DNA from 3 places in the Acetobacter sp. P5B1 genome. Region 2 is predicted to be linked to each of the others. Evidence: riboswitches for the same ligand, from Rfam matches in the RefSeq annotation. Region 2 holds a riboswitch; each other region holds the start of a gene.
The links. Region 2 has a riboswitch for cobalamin ahead of KP703_RS12070 (DUF1636 domain-containing protein). Riboswitches for the same ligand answer to the same signal wherever they lie in the genome.

Region 1: it holds a riboswitch for cobalamin, as region 2 does, so the genes downstream of both, KP703_RS13595 (TonB-dependent receptor) here and KP703_RS12070 (DUF1636 domain-containing protein) in region 2, are expected to answer to the same signal.
Region 3: it holds a riboswitch for cobalamin, as region 2 does, so the genes downstream of both, cobG (precorrin-3B synthase) here and KP703_RS12070 (DUF1636 domain-containing protein) in region 2, are expected to answer to the same signal.

Annotation. Positions count from the first base shown of each region.
Region 1 covers NZ_JACRVS010000032.1:22,782-28,355, reverse strand. Annotated here, with positions in the region: gene KP703_RS13600 (TonB-dependent siderophore receptor) at 1-1,387, shown strand, start outside; gene KP703_RS13595 (TonB-dependent receptor) at 1,464-3,692, opposite strand; cobalamin riboswitch at 3,742-3,954, opposite strand; gene KP703_RS13590 (hypothetical protein) at 4,078-4,266, shown strand; gene KP703_RS13585 (CHRD domain-containing protein) at 4,384-4,827, shown strand; gene KP703_RS15730 (hypothetical protein) at 4,907-5,326, opposite strand.
Region 2 covers NZ_JACRVS010000022.1:10,098-15,671, reverse strand. Annotated here, with positions in the region: gene KP703_RS12075 (MFS transporter) at 1-996, shown strand, start outside; cobalamin riboswitch at 1,015-1,276, shown strand; gene KP703_RS12070 (DUF1636 domain-containing protein) at 1,433-1,855, shown strand; gene cobW (cobalamin biosynthesis protein CobW) at 1,852-2,916, shown strand; gene cobN (cobaltochelatase subunit CobN) at 2,934-5,574, shown strand, end outside.
Region 3 covers NZ_JACRVS010000007.1:84,787-90,360, forward strand. Annotated here, with positions in the region: gene cobJ (precorrin-3B C(17)-methyltransferase) at 1-439, opposite strand, end outside; gene KP703_RS06195 (precorrin-2 C(20)-methyltransferase) at 436-1,161, opposite strand; gene KP703_RS06200 (precorrin-8X methylmutase) at 1,161-1,790, opposite strand; gene cobG (precorrin-3B synthase) at 1,793-3,025, opposite strand; cobalamin riboswitch at 3,152-3,397, opposite strand; gene KP703_RS06210 (aldo/keto reductase) at 3,519-4,574, shown strand; gene panC (pantoate--beta-alanine ligase) at 4,671-5,510, shown strand; gene KP703_RS06220 (RidA family protein) at 5,540-5,574, shown strand, end outside.

The DNA.
Region 1 (5,574 bases), on a different contig from region 2:
TCTCGCCAGTTTTGAACAACTGGATGCAGGTTCCACGGCGCAGTTCCTGCCGGCAGCCGGAACCCTGACGGCAACACGCTATGGCCGGATTGCCCGTGATTTTCTGTCAAGCGATGCAGATTACGACGTTTATTCCAAACGACAGGCGGCTGTTGGATACAGTTTTTCCCGCAAAATTCTGCCTAACTGGACCATGACCCAGAATATGCGCTACGCCCATCTGGATCTGGATTATCGCTTTGTGACAACGCAGGCTCTTTCCAGTGATCAGCGAACCATTACGCGACGCGCCCTGCTGCAATCAGCTAATTATAATAATGTGACGCTGGATACCCGGTCTGACCTCAAGCTGAAAACCGGGCCTGTTAAGCATGAACTTCTGGTTGGTGTTGATTTCCGCAGTGATTTTCTGGCGAACCGTCGCGGCCAGAACACAGCGCCCTCACTCGATCTTTATGCGCCGGTTTACCGCGCCATTACCTGGCCGACCTATGGCACAACGACCAACACGAACGAGACAGAAAGCCAGACCGGTATTTACGCGCAGGAGCAGGCCGACTGGAAGAATTTCCATTTAACCCTGTCCGGGCGTGGAGATTTTACCGAAAGCATGACGGTGGATAACCTGACGGCTCAGCGCACACCGCAAAACAACAACGCGTTTACGGGCCGTGCTGGCCTGCTCTATTCCGCACCTTATGGTCTGTCGCCCTATGTGTCCTATGCGACATCATTCCAGCCGCAGGTGGGCACAACGCGCCTGAATACGGCTTTCCTGCCGACAAAAGGGCGGCAGATTGAAGCGGGTCTGAAATATAAGCCATCCCAAAAAATGCCATGGGGTGACCATTTTATGCTGACAGCGGATTTTTTTGATCTTGTTGAGACCAATATTCTGACACCTGACCCTGTTGATTCAACCTATGATATTCAGGCCGGTGAACAACGGACCAGAGGGTTTGAGTTTGAAGGCATGGGACGCCTGCCGTGGAACATCAGTTTTATTGCGTCCTTTACCTATCAGGACCCAAAAATCACAAAATCCACAACTACCGCACAAATTGGCCAGCGTCCGGTGGCAGTACCCTCTCACATGGCGTCTGTTTTCCTGAAAAAGGATTTTCATATTTGGCGTGATCTTGTGGCCGGCGTGGGAGGGGGCCTGCGCTATACAGGGAACACGGCGGGGGCGTTGCCTGAAACATTTTCTGTGCCCAGCCAGCTGGTAGGCGATGTGGTGGCTCATATTGATTACAAACGGGCGTCAGTCCAGCTCAACGGCACAAACATTGCCAACAGCCGCTATGTTGCCATCTGCACGCGCAATGTTGCCTGTGCGTGGGCTCCGGGACGCGCCATGTTTGTGACGCTGGCTTATCGCTGGTAGCGAGATTCGCCCTCCCCTTTTGGAATGCAACCAATAGGACTTTCCTCGTATTTTCCCTAGATCGGTTACATGATTTTCAGAAATTCGCCGTGACGGAGAAGCGGGCGGAGCGGGGTTCCAAGGGGTGGTAGGTGGAGCCGGTTTCGACGGGGGATGTGGGGGTGAGGCGGTAGTCGTAGGCGTATTGGGAGGCGGAGGCGTGGGTGTTGGTCAGGTTGTAAATGCTGGCCTGCACCTGAAGGTATTTTGTGATGTGGTAGCCGACATCCATGTTCACTTCCTTATAGCCGTGGGAGCGCAGGGAGTTATCCTCGATTAACGGGTAGGAGCCGAGCCAGCGGAACTGCACACCGCCGAAGAAGCCGCTGGGGTGGTCGGCCAGCAGGCCGAAGGAGCCGATAAAGTTGGGGGCGTTGGCCACATACAGCCCCGGCAGGCCATAAAGGCCGGGATTACCCGTGAAATAGCGGGCGTGGGTGGAGGCAATATCTGCGTTAAGTTCCAGCCAGGGCAGCGGGTGATACTGGCCGGAGAGTTCAAACCCCTGCCGGCGGCTGGGGGCGCCGGCATCGTTGACGCCTTCATCCGCGTCGTAAGTGAGTTCTGAACTGAAATCGATACGGAAAAAGGCGGCCTGCAGGTTCAGTTTTGGGATGATGTTGGTGCGGACGCCCAGTTCCTCACTGGTGGCACGGGTCATGAACGGGGTGGCGATGGCACCGTTGGCAATGCCATCAGTCGGCACGGTGCCGAGGACGGCGCGGATATCGTTAGAATGGTAGCCCTGCCCTGCGCTGATATAAAATTCCGTTTTATACCACGGGCCGAAAATCAGGCTGCCTTTGGGCTGAAAAAGCCACTGATGCACACGGCCCCTATAACCGGAAACGAGGCTGTGATCTGAGCCTCCGTAATAATCCCCACGCAGGCCGACAACGGTACGCAGCCAGGGCAGCCAGTGGGTGATGTTCTGGCCGAACAGACCGACATTGCCTTGTGAGACGTTATCCCCATTACAGACATACTGGCCGGTGGGCACGCTGCTATCCGGGCAGTCGGGCAGGACTTTGCGCTGGCGGGTATGGCGGCGGTCGATATAAATGCTGTCCCAGCGGCCTTGTACGCCAAAAGTGGTGTCTGTAGCGCGGTGCAGGAAGGTGTCATGCCGCTGGTATGCCGATGTGCCGCCAAAGGTGGTGCGGGTTTCGTCCTGCTGTTCCTGATCGCCATTGATGGGGTCGTTCAGATAATGGCTAAAATCGTTCCATAGAGTCAGGCGGCTATGCACGACGTAAAGCGATGTTTTGAGCTGCCAGTTATCGTTATGCAGAATATGATGCGCGGAAACGCTGAACCGTTCGGAATAGCCGCCGTCACTTGGGTCCAGAGAGCCGTAACGGCTGATGAGGCCTTTCTGGTAGGCCTCCAGAGGCTGGTCGGTCGTGTTGTTCCATTGGCCTCGGTAATACAGGCCGGTCAGGTTGAATTTGGTGTGTTCTGTGGTGTGGGTGTAGCGCGCGGCGGATTTGATGCCCCGGAAGTTGTCCGGATGCGCCCACGGGCCATTGAGGTGGTCTATTGAGAAAGCACCAAGCAGTTTATCGCCATTTTTGAAGTGCGCCGTATCGCCAATAAACGCATGTTCGTCGCCCAGTGTGCCGAGACTGCCAGAAGCCTGCCCGCGCAGGTCATCCGTTAAGCGGATATGGTCGGACCCGACGACGCCGAAATCCCCGACATCCGCGTAAAATGGGCCTTTGGTGTAATCGATGCCCTGTGCGAGTTCCGGCATGAGGAAATTGACATCCGTATAGCCCTGCCCGTGGGCGTGGGTGGGTTCATTAACCGGGATATCATCCACAAAACTGGCAAGGTCTGTGCCGTGGTCCAGATTGAAGCCGCGGAGAAGATACTGGTTGGCCTTGCCCTCGCCCGAATGCGCGGTGACGACCAGACCGGGGACAGATTCCAGCAACTGCCCCACTCGGTAAACCGGGCGCAGGCGGAGTTCCTTGGCGGTAATGCTGCCCTGACTGGCCGTGAGCGCGCGGCCCATGGGATCTGTATGTGAGGCGATGACCTGAAGATGCTCTTCCCCGTGGGCCTCGGTTGTTTTGTGGCCGAGGAGTTTTTGGGGGGACCCTGCCGGCGTGATGGGAGGCGTGACCGGGGAGGCCCGGCGGGCTGCATCTTTGGATGGCGTGGGTTTGGCAGACGGTGCGGCGTGTGCTGCGGTGAAGGCAGAGGCGCAGAGGAGCGCGACGATAAACGGAGAGCGTCCGCGCCGGACAGGACGCGGAGACACAACGTGACCCATAACTGTTCCCCGATATCCGGCTCACCCCGTCCGGCTATCATGACTGAGCGACGAAGGCAGGTCTCCTGGCTCACGGGGATTGTCTGACGCGCCTTCCCAGCCGTTATGGGGCCAGTGGCGTGATGCATCAGCGCACCGTTTACAGTTGCGGGGGCAGCCGCTGCCTGAACCCCGGACCTGTATGCCCAGCCGGATCCTTCAGCGTTCCCTTTTCACTCGCTTGCGCGAGACCTTCGACAGTCGCAGAGGTAGGGGATGGGCTTTGGGTGGGTCAAGGGTATGGGTGCCTTGATTTCAAAAAAACGTCACGTGCTGGCAGGGGCTGGCCGGTGTAGGAAGGAGGCGTGAAATCCTTCTGCTTGTGAGCAAGATGATGCCTCAGTCTTCCCGTCCCGGACCAGAAATTTCCTCTTCCTCTGTGCAGCGGGAGGCCGCGACGGAACGCTGGCTGGCCACGTTGCGCCAGAAAATAAAGGCGGATGGCACGCAGCCGCGTGTGCATTTTAGCCGCACACCAGACCGCCCGCTGGACCATGAGGGCGTGATACGGGATTTTGAATAACCGTTCACATTCTGTGAGCGGAGGCAACGGCCTTTTATCCTGAGCGTTTCAGGCAGGTGATGGCATCCGGCGTTCCGGATGCAGCGTGCTTTCTGACGTGATGAGGACCCTGCCGTGATGACCCTGCCCCGCAAACCGGTTTTGAGTATGGCGCTGGCTGCTGGCCTGCTGGCGGCAGGAGCGTTCATCGCCCCGGCACAGGCCCAGCGTAGCATGCTGTTTTCTGGCACCCTGGCACCCGAGCATGGTGCGCCTGCGCAGGTGCACGGGAATGTGGTGGCGCTCTATTACGCCGGGGCGCATGTGCTGCGCTATACCGTGACATGGGACGGGCTGAGTGGCCCGGTGACGATTGCGCATCTGCACGGCCCTGCCCTGCCCGGCAAGGATGGGCCGCCGGAAGTGACGGTGCACGGCCCGTATAAAAGCCCGCTGAGTGGCAGTGTGATGCTGAGCACGGAGACGGAGCGGGATTTGCTGGATGGGCGTATTTACCTGAACCTGCATACCCAGAAATATCCGAATGGTGAGGCGCGGGCGTGGTTGGGGAAGAGTGAATAGTCCGTAGCGCGGCACTATTTGATGGCACGGCCTTAATGTGGGGGCAGCCTGCGTGTGTGCAGGACTGCCCCCTGTTGCGTCATGCAGACTGCGCGACTGTTTTCCCTTCAGCCTGATCTGCCAGACGGTAAGGACCGGCAGCGCAAACTTCCAAGCACAGCATGCTCATGGCTTTTTTGGCCAGAGCAGGCAGTGGCAGAGACGCATTGCCGTCCGTCCAGGCGTGAGATGTATCCGTCGCATACCAGCCGGCCGGTTTGTCCGCCTGCAGGTGGGTGCTGATGCTGTGCGTCTGGTCAGCCGTGATGAGTTGTACAGAGGCAATGGCGACACCCAGCATCCGGCGATCATCCACAAACGGGCCGACCGTATCCGTCGGGCGGCTGGCCCGCGATACCAGACGAACTGTCGTGACATTCGCTGGAAGCATGAACATGACACGGTCATTCGCCTGCCGGAGCGGCCGGATGATCTGACCAAAGTTGGTAACCAGATGCATATCCGGATCGGTGCTCAGTTCAGGCTGGTGGGCAACGCCGCCAGCGCGCTCTGCAATGCGTGCATAAATCGGCTCGACAAAGGCACGCGACGTCTCAAGCGGCAGCGTTTTCGAACCACCAGCCTTCGAACCACCGAAGATCGCGGTTACGGTGTGATTGTCGAACTGGCTACGGTTCCCCGTGTCCAGATAGCTCTCGGTCAGTGCGTTTTCAGCCCAGACTGCTTCATGGCTCTCCAGCTCTACAT
Region 2 (5,574 bases):
CTTATCGCCCTTTCGGGGTATGTGGTTTCCAACCTGATTTCAGCCTTTGCGCCCACCTTTGGCATCGTGTGTTTTGGCCGCGCGATTGGCGGCGGCGCGCATGCGCTGCTCATGTCCATGGTGTCCGCCTATGCGGCCCATCTGGTTCCTAAAAAACTGACAGGCCGGGCCATCTCTTTTGTGTTTGGTGGCTCTTCCATGGGCGGCGTGCTGGGCGTGCCGGGAACGGCGGCCATCAGCCAGCTGGCGGGCTGGCGCGTCGCTCTTATGGTCGTGGCGGGTCTGGCTGCGGTCCTGACGGTGCTGATTGCGGTGTGTCTGCCGCCCGTCATCAAACCCGCCGGGCGTCCGTCCGGGCCTTATAAAGTGCCGCGTGAGTCTGTCCGGGCTTTTGCGTGGGTAATCTCGGCCAATGCGCTGTTTTTTGTCGGGCATAACGTGGTGTACACCTACATCGCCCCGCTGCTGATGGCGCATGGCCTGCCGGAAACCTCTGTCAGTGTGGCGCTGCTGTTTATCGGGGTGTTCAGCCTGTCCGGCCTGTGGGCGTCTGGCCTTATGGTGGACCGCTGGCCACGTGTGGGGGTGCTGGCATCGGGGGCTGCTATTTCGCTGGGGATTGGGCTGCTGGGCGGCCAGTTTATGCCGGCATGGGGTGGCGTGGGTGTCGCGGCTCTGTGGTGCGCGGGCTATGCGTCCATCATTCCGTTCATGATGTCCGGTGCCATTCGTGCCCGTGCCACCACGGCGGATACGGCCGGGGCGGCCATCAACAGCACCAGTAACCTCGGCATTCTGCTTGGTTCCGCACTCGGCGGGCAATTGCTGGCGGTGTATGGGGTCAGCGTTCTGGTGCCGGTGGCGCTTGGCGTCTGTGCGCTCTCCATGCTGGTCATTCTGCTTAGCGGTAATGCCTTCCCCGCGCATCTGGGCGAGCATGAGGATGAAGAGGCGGCGGAACAGGTGTGTGCGGAACGCGGTCCGCTCATGACTTGAAAAATACCCCGGTTATGCGATGCTCAGCCGCATGATGGTGTCCCGCAAGGGATGAAAAGGGAAGAACGGTGCGCAGCTTCGGCTGCAAGGCCGTCGCTGCCCCCGCAACTGTAAGTGATTGCATGGTCCGCTGTGGGCCTGCCCCCTCAACCGGGCAGGTCCATGCCACCGGCCCCCACCGGGCCGGGAAGGCAGGCAGACCCGCAGACTGCATGGTTAACCCCCGTGCAGACCCTGCACGACACAAGCCAGGAGACCTGCCATCATCCGCAAGCCCATCGGGGCGTGCGGTTGTCTGAGGTGTCGTGTCCGGCGGGGTGCCCGGAAGGCGAGGGTGCGCCGCGCCGCGCATCACTTCTGCCTTGGCAGAAGCACCGGTTGTGCACTCCGTTTAAGTGCCGTTCCGCAGGGAATGGTGCCTGATCGGGAAAATTTTATGCCTGCGTCTGTTACGCACTCCGCCTCTCCCCCCACATCCCCTGCTGCTGCGGCAGAAGGCCCGGTGCTGCATGTCTGCACCACGTGCCGCCGCGGTGGCCCCGCCATGGAGACCCCTCCGGGCGCACAATTGCTGGACCGCCTGCAAACGGTGCTGGACGCCAGCCCGCAACCCATCACTCTGCGTCCCGTTGCCTGTCTGGCAGCGTGTGACCGGGGCTGCACGGCGGCCATTGCCATGCCGGGCCGCTGGACATGGCTGCTCGGCCATCTCGGCCCGGAAAAAGCGGAAGACCTGCTGGCTTACGCAAAACTTTACGCCGCCTCGGCAAAGGGCACGGTCATGCCGTCCCGCCGCCCGGCCTCACTCTCTGATATGATTCTGGGCCGTGTGCCCGCAGCCGAACAGGAGCCGTCATGACCGGTTTACCCGCCCGCGTTCCCGTAACCATCATCACCGGCTTCCTCGGGGCCGGAAAAACCACGCTCCTGCGGCACATTCTGCAAAAAGCGCAGGGCCATCGCATTGCCGTGGTGGTGAATGAATTCGGCTCTCTGGGCATTGATGGAGAAATCCTGCGTGGCTGCGGCGTGGAAGGCTGCCGGGAGGACGATATTGTCGAACTCACCAATGGCTGCCTGTGCTGCACCGTGGCGGATGATTTCCTGCCCACTATGGAAGCCCTGCTGGACCGCGCCGACCCGCCGGAACATGTGGTGATTGAAACCTCCGGCCTCGCGCTGCCCAAGCCGCTGCTCAAAGCCTTCGGCTGGCCCACCGTGCGCAGCCGTATGACGGTGGATGGGGTGATTACGGTTCTGGACGCTCCCGCCGTGGCCTCTGGTCGCTTTGCGGATGACCCGGAAGCCGTCGCCAAACAGCGCGAGGCTGATCCCTCACTGGATCATGACAATCCTCTGGCCGAAGTGTTTGAAGACCAGCTCAACGCAGCGGACCTGATTGTTCTGAACAAGACCGACCTGCTGGACGCCGCTCAGCTTGATGCCGTGGAAGCCGAGATCAAAAAGCTCTGCCCGCGCCCGGTGCGTATTATCCGCGCGCAGGATGGCAAGGTGGACCCCGCCGTGCTGCTGGGCCTTGGTGCGGAGGCCGAGGCCGATCTTCAGTCCCGCCCGTCACACCATGATGCGGAAGATGGCGAGCATGAGCATGATGATTTTGAAAGCTTCGTCGTCACCGTGCCGGAGCAGCTTTCTGTCGAACGCTTCCTGACACTCCTGCAGGATGTGGCCGCCCGGTATGACGTGCTGCGCATGAAAGGCTTTGCCACTGTGCAGGGCAAACCCATGCGTCTGGCCGTGCAGGGCGTGGGCACGCGCTTCCGGCATGAGTTTGACCGCCTGCTGACCCCGCAGGACGCCCGCACGGGCCGCATTGTGGTCATCGGTCAGAAGGGGCTGGATGAGGCCGCCATTACGGCAGCCCTCGCGGCAGATGCCGCCGCAACCACCGCCGGTTAAACAGGCAGGACCGCCCTATGCACCTCCTTGTTCGGGAAAACAGGACGCTTGATGAGCAGGATGAGGCCGAAGACCTCGGCCTGCCGCCTGCGGATCTGGTGGTCCTCTCCTTTACGGAGAGCGATCTGCTCGGCCTGCTCCACGCGCAGGAGCGGCTAAAGGCCGAACACGGGGCAGAGGGGGCACCGCCGTCTCTTCAGGTCACCAGTCTGGCCCGGTTGCGCCACCCCATGTCGGTGGATTTGTATCTGGAAACCACACTGGCGCAGGCCCGCTGTGTGGTGGTGCGTCTGCTGGGCGGTCTGGATTACTGGCGCTATGGCGCGGAGGAACTGGCCGCATGGTGCCGGGAGCATAAGGTACCGCTGGCCCTCCTGCCCGGTGAGGCCATGCGGCAGGGAACGAGTGCCTCAGTCCCCATGCAGGATGATACCCGTCTGGCGGACCTCTCCACCGTTCCTGAAGAAATCCGTAATCGGTTAAACGGATTTTTTCAGCATGGTGGAACCCGCAATATGGTGAACGCCCTGCGCCTGATGGCCAGTATTGCCGGACAAGGCCCGGATGAGGGCGCGCAGCCAGAGCCTTTGCCGCAATGGGGCCTCTATCGCACCGTGACAGGCGTTCCGGTTGTAAAAGCCACAGCCGCAGACGGGATTGATCGGGAGGCCACCCGCCTGCCGTCAGGCCGTGTCATGCGGGCCACGCTGGTATTTTACCGCGCGCATCTGATGGTAGGGGATATTGCCGCACTGGATCTGCTGGCCGAAACCCTCGCGGCGCAGGGCTGCACGGTGGAGATGCTGTTTGTCACCTCGCTCAAAGATCCAGTCGTCGCCAAAGGCGTTGCTGAGGCGCTGAGGCGGTCAAAACCGGATATCCTGCTCAACGCCACGCTGTTTTCCTCCAGAAACCCGCAAGGGGACTCTCCCCTCACCGGGGCGGATGTGCCCATTCTGCAACTGCTGCAACCGGGGGCCACGCAGGCCGTGTGGGAACGCAGCCCGCGCGGTCTCTCCCGGTCGGATCTCGCCATGCAGGCTGTGCTGCCGGAACTGGATGGGAGTATCGCCACCCTTCCTATTTCCTTCCGCGCAGAAGCACCCCCCGGTCTGCCCGCCGCCCGTGTGCCGTATCTGCCCGGCATCCGCCAGACGGCAGACCGCGCACTGGCATGGGCGCGCCTGCGGTATCTGGCACCCGAGCAAAAGCGGGTGGGTATCATCCTGTCCGATTATCCGGGGGCAGGGCTCACGCTGGAAACCGGGCACGTGGCTCACGCTGTCGGGCTGGATGGGTTCGCCAGTCTGGCTTCCATCCTGACCCTGCTGCGGGCGGAGGGGTATCAGACGGGTGCAGCACCTCTGCCCCAACCGGAACAGCTCGCGGCCATGCTGGCGCAAAGTGCCCCCCGGCCTCTGTTCTGCGTCGCCACTTATCGCGCTCTCGCAGCCGGATTGGATGCGGATTTCCTAGCCTCCGTTATTCAGGCATGGGGAGAGCCGGAGCAGGACCCGTGTGTGCAGGACGGCACATTTCGCCTGCGGGCAATAGAACTGGGTCATCTGACTCTGGCCGTACAACCGGACCGCGGGCGGCAGGCCGACCGCAAAGCCCTGTATCATGACCCGGACAGCCCACCCTGCCACGCCTATGTTGCGTTCTATCTCTGGTTACGCAGCGTGCAGCGGCTGGATGCGCTGGTGCATCTGGGCACGCACGGCACGCTGGAATGGCTGCCCGGTAAGGCCGCCGCGCTGTCCGCCTCCTGCGCGCCTGCCGTGCTGACGGGGGATCTGCCGGTTATCTACCCGTTTATCGTCAACAATCCGGGCGAGGCCGCCACAGCCAGACGCCGTCTGGGCGCTGTCACCATCGGGCACATGACGCCCCCGGTCATGCAGGCAGATCTTTCACCAGATATGCAGGCGCTGGAGCGGCTGATTGATGAATATGCCGAGGCCGACGGTCTGGACCCGCGCCGGGGTGCGCTGCTCCGTAAGGATATTCTGGAAAAAGCATCCCGCACAGGCGTCCTTTCAGAAAGTGGTGTCCGACCGGGTGAGGACGATGAGGCCGAAGCGCTGGCCCGTCTGGACGCTTACCTGTGTGACGTAAAAGATCTGCAAATCCGGGATGGCCTGCACGTGTTCGGCCAGAACGCGCCGAAGGCCGACACGCTCGCACAGGCTATTTTTCAGGCATGCAGGCCGCAGAGCAAGAACGTCCAGAACGACGCGCAGCCCTCTGAAAAGCAAAGGGCTTTGAAAGAAGAAATTACAGATCGTATCAACCAAAGTGGCCCGGCGGAAGCACAGGCGCTTCTGGCCGCTCTCGCTGGCCGGTTTGTCACCCCCGGTCCCGCCGGAGCCCCCACACGCGGGCGGCTGGATGTGCTGCCCACCGGGCGCAACCTGTTCACGCTGGACCCGCGCGCACTCCCCACGCCCTCCGCTATGGTTCTGGCCGAAAAAATGGAAAAGCTTTTGCTCACACGGCATTTGCAGGAACAGGGTGAACCGCTGACCCGTCTGGTCATGGACCTGTGGGGTTCAGCCAGCCTGCGCACGGGCGGCGAGGACATGGCCCTCGCCCTCCGTCTGATGGGCGTGGAGATCAAACGGGCCGAAGGCACGGGGCACGTCACAGGCTTTGAAG
Region 3 (5,574 bases), on a different contig from region 2:
CAACAGACCAAGGCTTGAGGTTATCAGAAAGCGACATCACACAGAAATCGCCCCCCAGAGGCGCTCCCAGCCGTGCCGATGCAGCCAGAACCGCGCTGACACCGGGGACAACCGTAATCTCAAGCCCGCGCCATTCCTGCGGCCCATGGTCTACGGCCTCAAACACGGCGCTGGCCATGCCGAACACGCCTGCATCCCCACCGGACACGACAGCAACATGCCGCCCCTGCATGGCCATTTCCAACGCATGACGCGCCCGCTCAAGTTCCACCCGGTTATCCGAACTGTGCCGCACAACTGATGCAGGCGCCTCAACGCGCTCCACATACGGCCCATAGCCAACCAGATCCGTCGCCCGACTGAGCGCCTGATTAGCCTGTGGCGTGCGCTGTAGCACATTGCCCGGTCCCAGCCCGATAATGCTGACAGACCCCGTCATCGGACACCCTTTCTGCCAGGAACCAACGCCAGTGAAAAATAGGGCGCAGGCCCTTCCTGCTCTGCCAGAGGCAAACACCGCGCCTCTGGCTGTGTGCCGCGTTCCACATAAACAGCTTCTGGCAAACGCCCTGCCTGTGTCAGCGCCTTACGTAATTTTGGCATATTGCGGCCAATCTTCATCACCACAGCGGCATCGGCCTTTTCCAGCCAGTGCGCCAGATCCTCTTCCGGCATGGTGGCGGGCAGCACGCACAACACATCATCCCCATGCGTCATAGGCCGCGCCGCCTGTGACCAGCATCCGCTCATGGCGGAAATGCCCGGCACAACCTGCGTTGCAAACCGGCTGCGCAAGCGGTCAAACAGATACATAGCTGAGCCATACAGAAAGGGATCACCTTCGCAGAGCAGAGCCACATCCTTCCCCTGTTCCAGAACGGTGGCCAGATCCTGCGCGCAGCGGTCATAAAACGCGTTCATGTCCGTATGATATGCGGGATCTTTGACGGAAATCTCGGTTGTAAACGGATACGCCAGCCGGATTTCCTGCGTGGTTGGGGCAATATGCGCCTGTGCAATACGCCGGGCATGACCCTGCGTGTCATGCCGACAGAAATACGCCACCGCCGGTGCTGCTTGCAGGACTTTCACTGCCCGTAGCGTCATCAGGTCCGGGTCACCCGGCCCGACACCCACCACATGCAACGTGCCGTGCGCCATCACTCAACCTCACTTGCAAGTGCGTTCACGGCCGCCGCGGCCATGGCGCTGCCTCCCAGCCGCCCGTGCACAACCAGCCATGGAACATCGTGTCTTTTTGCAAGAGCGTCCTTGGATTCCGCAGCGCCCACAAAGCCGACTGGCAAACCGATAATAGCCGCAGGCTTCGGTGCACCGGCATCCAGAAGTTCCAGCAAGTGGAACAACGCCGTGGGGGCATTACCGATTGCTACCACGGCCCCGGCCAGTTTCTCCCCCCACAAATCCAGCGCGGCAGCGGAGCGCGTATTGCCAATCTCCTTAGCCAGTTCCGGTGTGCGGGTATCCCGCAGGGTACACACGACCTCATTCTCCGCAGGCAGACGGGCACGGGTAATACCATGCGCGACCATCTCGGAATCACAAAGAATAGCACAGGATTTTTTAAGGGATGCTCTTGCTGAAGAGACGAAATCCTCCGTCATCGCCACAGACTGCGCCACATCCACCATGCCGCATGCATGAATGATCCGGACGACGATTTGCGCCTGCTCAGGCGAAAAGCCGCGCAGGTCCGCTTCTGCCCGGATGGTGGCAAAGGAGCGTTTATAAATAGCGGCTCCATCCCGAATATAATCATAAGCCTGCATATTCAAACGTCTCCTTTAGGCAGAGCCTGCAAAAAAGCTCTTACATCTTCAGTTTTTGGCAGAATACAAATCGGCTCATCGCTGGCCGTGCCCTGCAGCACCATGCCATAGCCCTCACTCCCGGCAACCAGCGTGACCGTTGCGGCACCGGGATGCGCACAGCCCTTACGACAGCCCGATACATGCAGATCGGCTTTATCCGGCAGGAACGGCGCAAGGACCAGCGCATCGCGCCCCACATCTCCAGCAGCCTGCGCACATCCCGGCGCGCCAATGCAGGCATAAACGCGCAGGCGTGCATCATCAGGGTGCGTGATCATTCCAGAAATTTCAGGATTTTTTTTCAGACCGGCAAAAACAAGCCCAGACCATGCCGTCATCCGCAACACGCCATCTCCTTGCTGCGCAACGTGCGCACAGGCGCGAAGCGTTGTAGCCGTCAGACGCCCTAGCGGCGCTACGGCAGCATAAGCTGAGCCTGTCAGATGGCCTGCCCGCGCGGCAAGAAGGCTTCCGTTCTGCATTTCTGCCCCGGCGGCTGACACGCCCCTAAGTCCAATTTCTGCAAACAGCTGTTTCCCGATAGCTGGCTCGCGAAGAGGCCGCTGCGTTTCACCGCGTTTTACAAAAGCCTCCGCCAGAGCAAGGGCTATCTGCACGCCCTCATGCACGGTCTGCGGCTCTGAGCAGCTACTCCCACACACCACGCGCCAGCCAGCCTCTGAGGATGCCGTGCTTTCAACAGCCTGAAGCATAATATCGGCACGCAGAGATCCTGTCGGGAAAAATCCGCCGCCATCAACGCAAAAACCAAATTTATCAGGCAGGGCAGAAAGAGACGGATGGTCTATCAAGCCGCTCCGTAGAGCGTCAGCACACAGCATAGTCTCTGTCGCACAGGCAGGATCTATCCCCGCCAGAGGAGAAACCTGAAGAGCAAGGCGTCGCTCGGTTTCCGGGTCAGCCTGTCCCAGACCAGCCGCAATCATACGCTGCGGGAAAGCGTGCGCTGCTTCCAGACTAAAGCCGCGCAGTTGCACGTTGCCCCGGTTGGTCAGGCTGATCTGTCCATTGCCGTCCTGTTCCGCAACATCTGCCAGCAGATGGGCCTGCGCTGCTGTCATCCGGCCCAGAGGCGGACGCACGCGCACCAGCCAGCCGTCCGCCGCCTGCATGGGCGCAAACAGGCCGGGACACCATCCTTTGACCACAGGTGCAGAAAATGCGGCCGACATGAACACCCTTCAGGCAACACACCGCACAAAGCGGCATGGGGGTGCAGTTCCAAGGCCGCCCGGACAAGCCAGACGGTAGCGCGCATCGCAACGCGCCATCACGCACTGGACACCCCGCCAGGCATGACACTCCAGAAATCAGATGGCAGGTCTCCTGGCTGATGACACAAAACCACCGGTTTTCCGGGGGCTTCTCACTCGTTCCATACCTTCCCGGAGAGGTCTCCAGTGGTACAACACCCTGTGGCAGAGTGCTGGAACAAGCCTGATGTCACATACAGTTGCGGGGGCAGCGACGGCCAAGAAACAGCGGAGTTCTCACCGTACTTCCCTTTTCATCCCAAAGCGGGAACCATCGCGTCCTGTTAAGCAGGCTCTCCGGGAGATGTCAAAACACTGTGTACGCAGCCCTGCACTCTTGAAACAAAGGCCCTGAGCCGTCAGCTCTCAAGGGGCTCATACCTTACCCGCCACACGCACGGAGAACAGAATGATGCAGTATCGCCAGCTCGGTCGGTCCGGCCTGCGTATTTCCGCCTTTACCCTTGGCACCATGACATTCGGGGGCAAAGGCTCTTTTGCCAAAACCGGCAATACCGATACAGCGGGGGCCCGCCGCCTGATTGACCTGTGTCTGGATGCTGGCATCAACATGTTTGATACAGCAGACGTCTATTCCACCGGAGAGTCTGAAACCATTCTGGGAGAAGCCCTGAAAGGTCGCTCGCAGGAAACTCTGGTGACGACCAAAGCCCGCTTTCGCATGCAGGACGGTCCGAATGGGGAAGGCTCTTCCCGCCTGCATCTGATTGCCGCGTGTGAAGCCAGCCTGAAGCGTCTGGGCCGGGACCATATTGATCTGTACTATCTGCATGAATGGGACGGCCTTACCCCACTGGATGAAACGCTGGAAGCGCTGGATACCCTGACCCGTGCGGGCAAAATCCGCTATGCAGGCGTTTCCAATTTCTCCGCATGGCAGGTGATGAAAACGCTTTCCGTCGCTGAACGGAACCGGCTGATTGCCCCTGTCTCCCAGCAGATTTATTACTCCCTGCAGGCGCGGGATGCGGAGTATGAACTACTGCCCGCCGCTGTTGATCAGGGGCTTGGGGTGCAGGTCTGGAGTCCGCTGGCAGGTGGCCTGCTGTCCGGCAAGTATCGCCGTAACCAGCCCACCCCGCAGGGCCGCCAGCTTGAAGATTTTGGTGAACCGCCGGTGCATGACAAGGAAAAGCTGTTCGATATTGTCGAAGTGCTGATTGCTGTTGGCGAAGAGCATGGCGTATCCGCCGCCCAGATCGCTCTGGCATGGACCATGCACCGGCCGGCTATTACGTCCGTCATTATCGGCGCGCGCACGGAAGACCAGCTAAAAGACAACCTGAAAGCTGCCGAACTGGTGCTGTCGGAAGACCAGTTGAGCCGCCTCAATCAGGCCAGCCTGCCGCCCCTGCTTTATCCATACTGGCATCAGGCCAGCACTGCCGCCAGCCGGTTGAGCGCTGCGGACCGGGTGCTGCTGGAACCGTTCCTGAAAACACAGTAAGACGGGCGCAGGCCGGACAGCCGCCCTCCTCGGTTTTCTCGTGCATAAACCGTGCGGGCGGCTGTCCTTCCCTTTTATCGCAAACCGGGATGCGTCATGAAGCTTGTGAGAACCAGACACGAACTGGCCGAAATTGTCACGCAGTGGCACCATGAGGGTGAAACAATCGGGCTGGTGCCCACCATGGGGTCTTTGCACGAAGGCCATCTGACGCTGGTGCGCGCACTGGACGGCAAAGCCACCCGCCGGATTGTGACGATCTTCGTCAACCCGATCCAGTTCAACAACCCGGATGATTTCCAGCTTTACCCCCGCGGTCTGGAGGCCGACGAAGCGCTTCTGGCAGAAACCGGCGTGGTGGACGTTCTGTACGCCCCGGATGAAACGCAGATCTACCCGCCCGGCTTTTGCACCCGTATCAGCGTGTCCGGCCCTGACCGGATGCTGTGCGGCGGAGACCGGCCCGGCCATTTTGATGGCGTTGCAACAGTTGTCACCAAGCTGTTCATGCAAACCCGTGCCGACATCGCGGCTTTTGGGGAAAAAGATTTCCAGCAGCTCTGCATTATCCGTCGGGTGGTGACGGATCTCGACCTGCCTCTCACTATCCTGCCGGTTCCCACCGTGCGGGAAGCGGATCATCTGGCTTTATCCTCACGGAATAAACGCCTCACCCCGGCCCAGCGGGAACAAGCCAGCCATCTGCCGAAGGCTCTGATGGACTGCCTTGCGGCTCTGAAAGCTGGCCAGCCTGTTACCGCCGCTCTGGAACACTGCACACAGACCCTGAAAGATGCGGGTTTTACCGTGCACTATCTGGATCTGCGCTCTGAAAAATCACTTGGCACTGTTGAAAAGGCTGAGGTCGGTTCGCGACTTTTTGTCGCCGCCAGTCTGGGCGATGTCCGGCTGATTGATAACATGCCGGTGGTCTGAAACCATTTTGCACACACAGGGAAAACCCCATGACGATTACACGCCTTGACCCCGAAGAACGCCT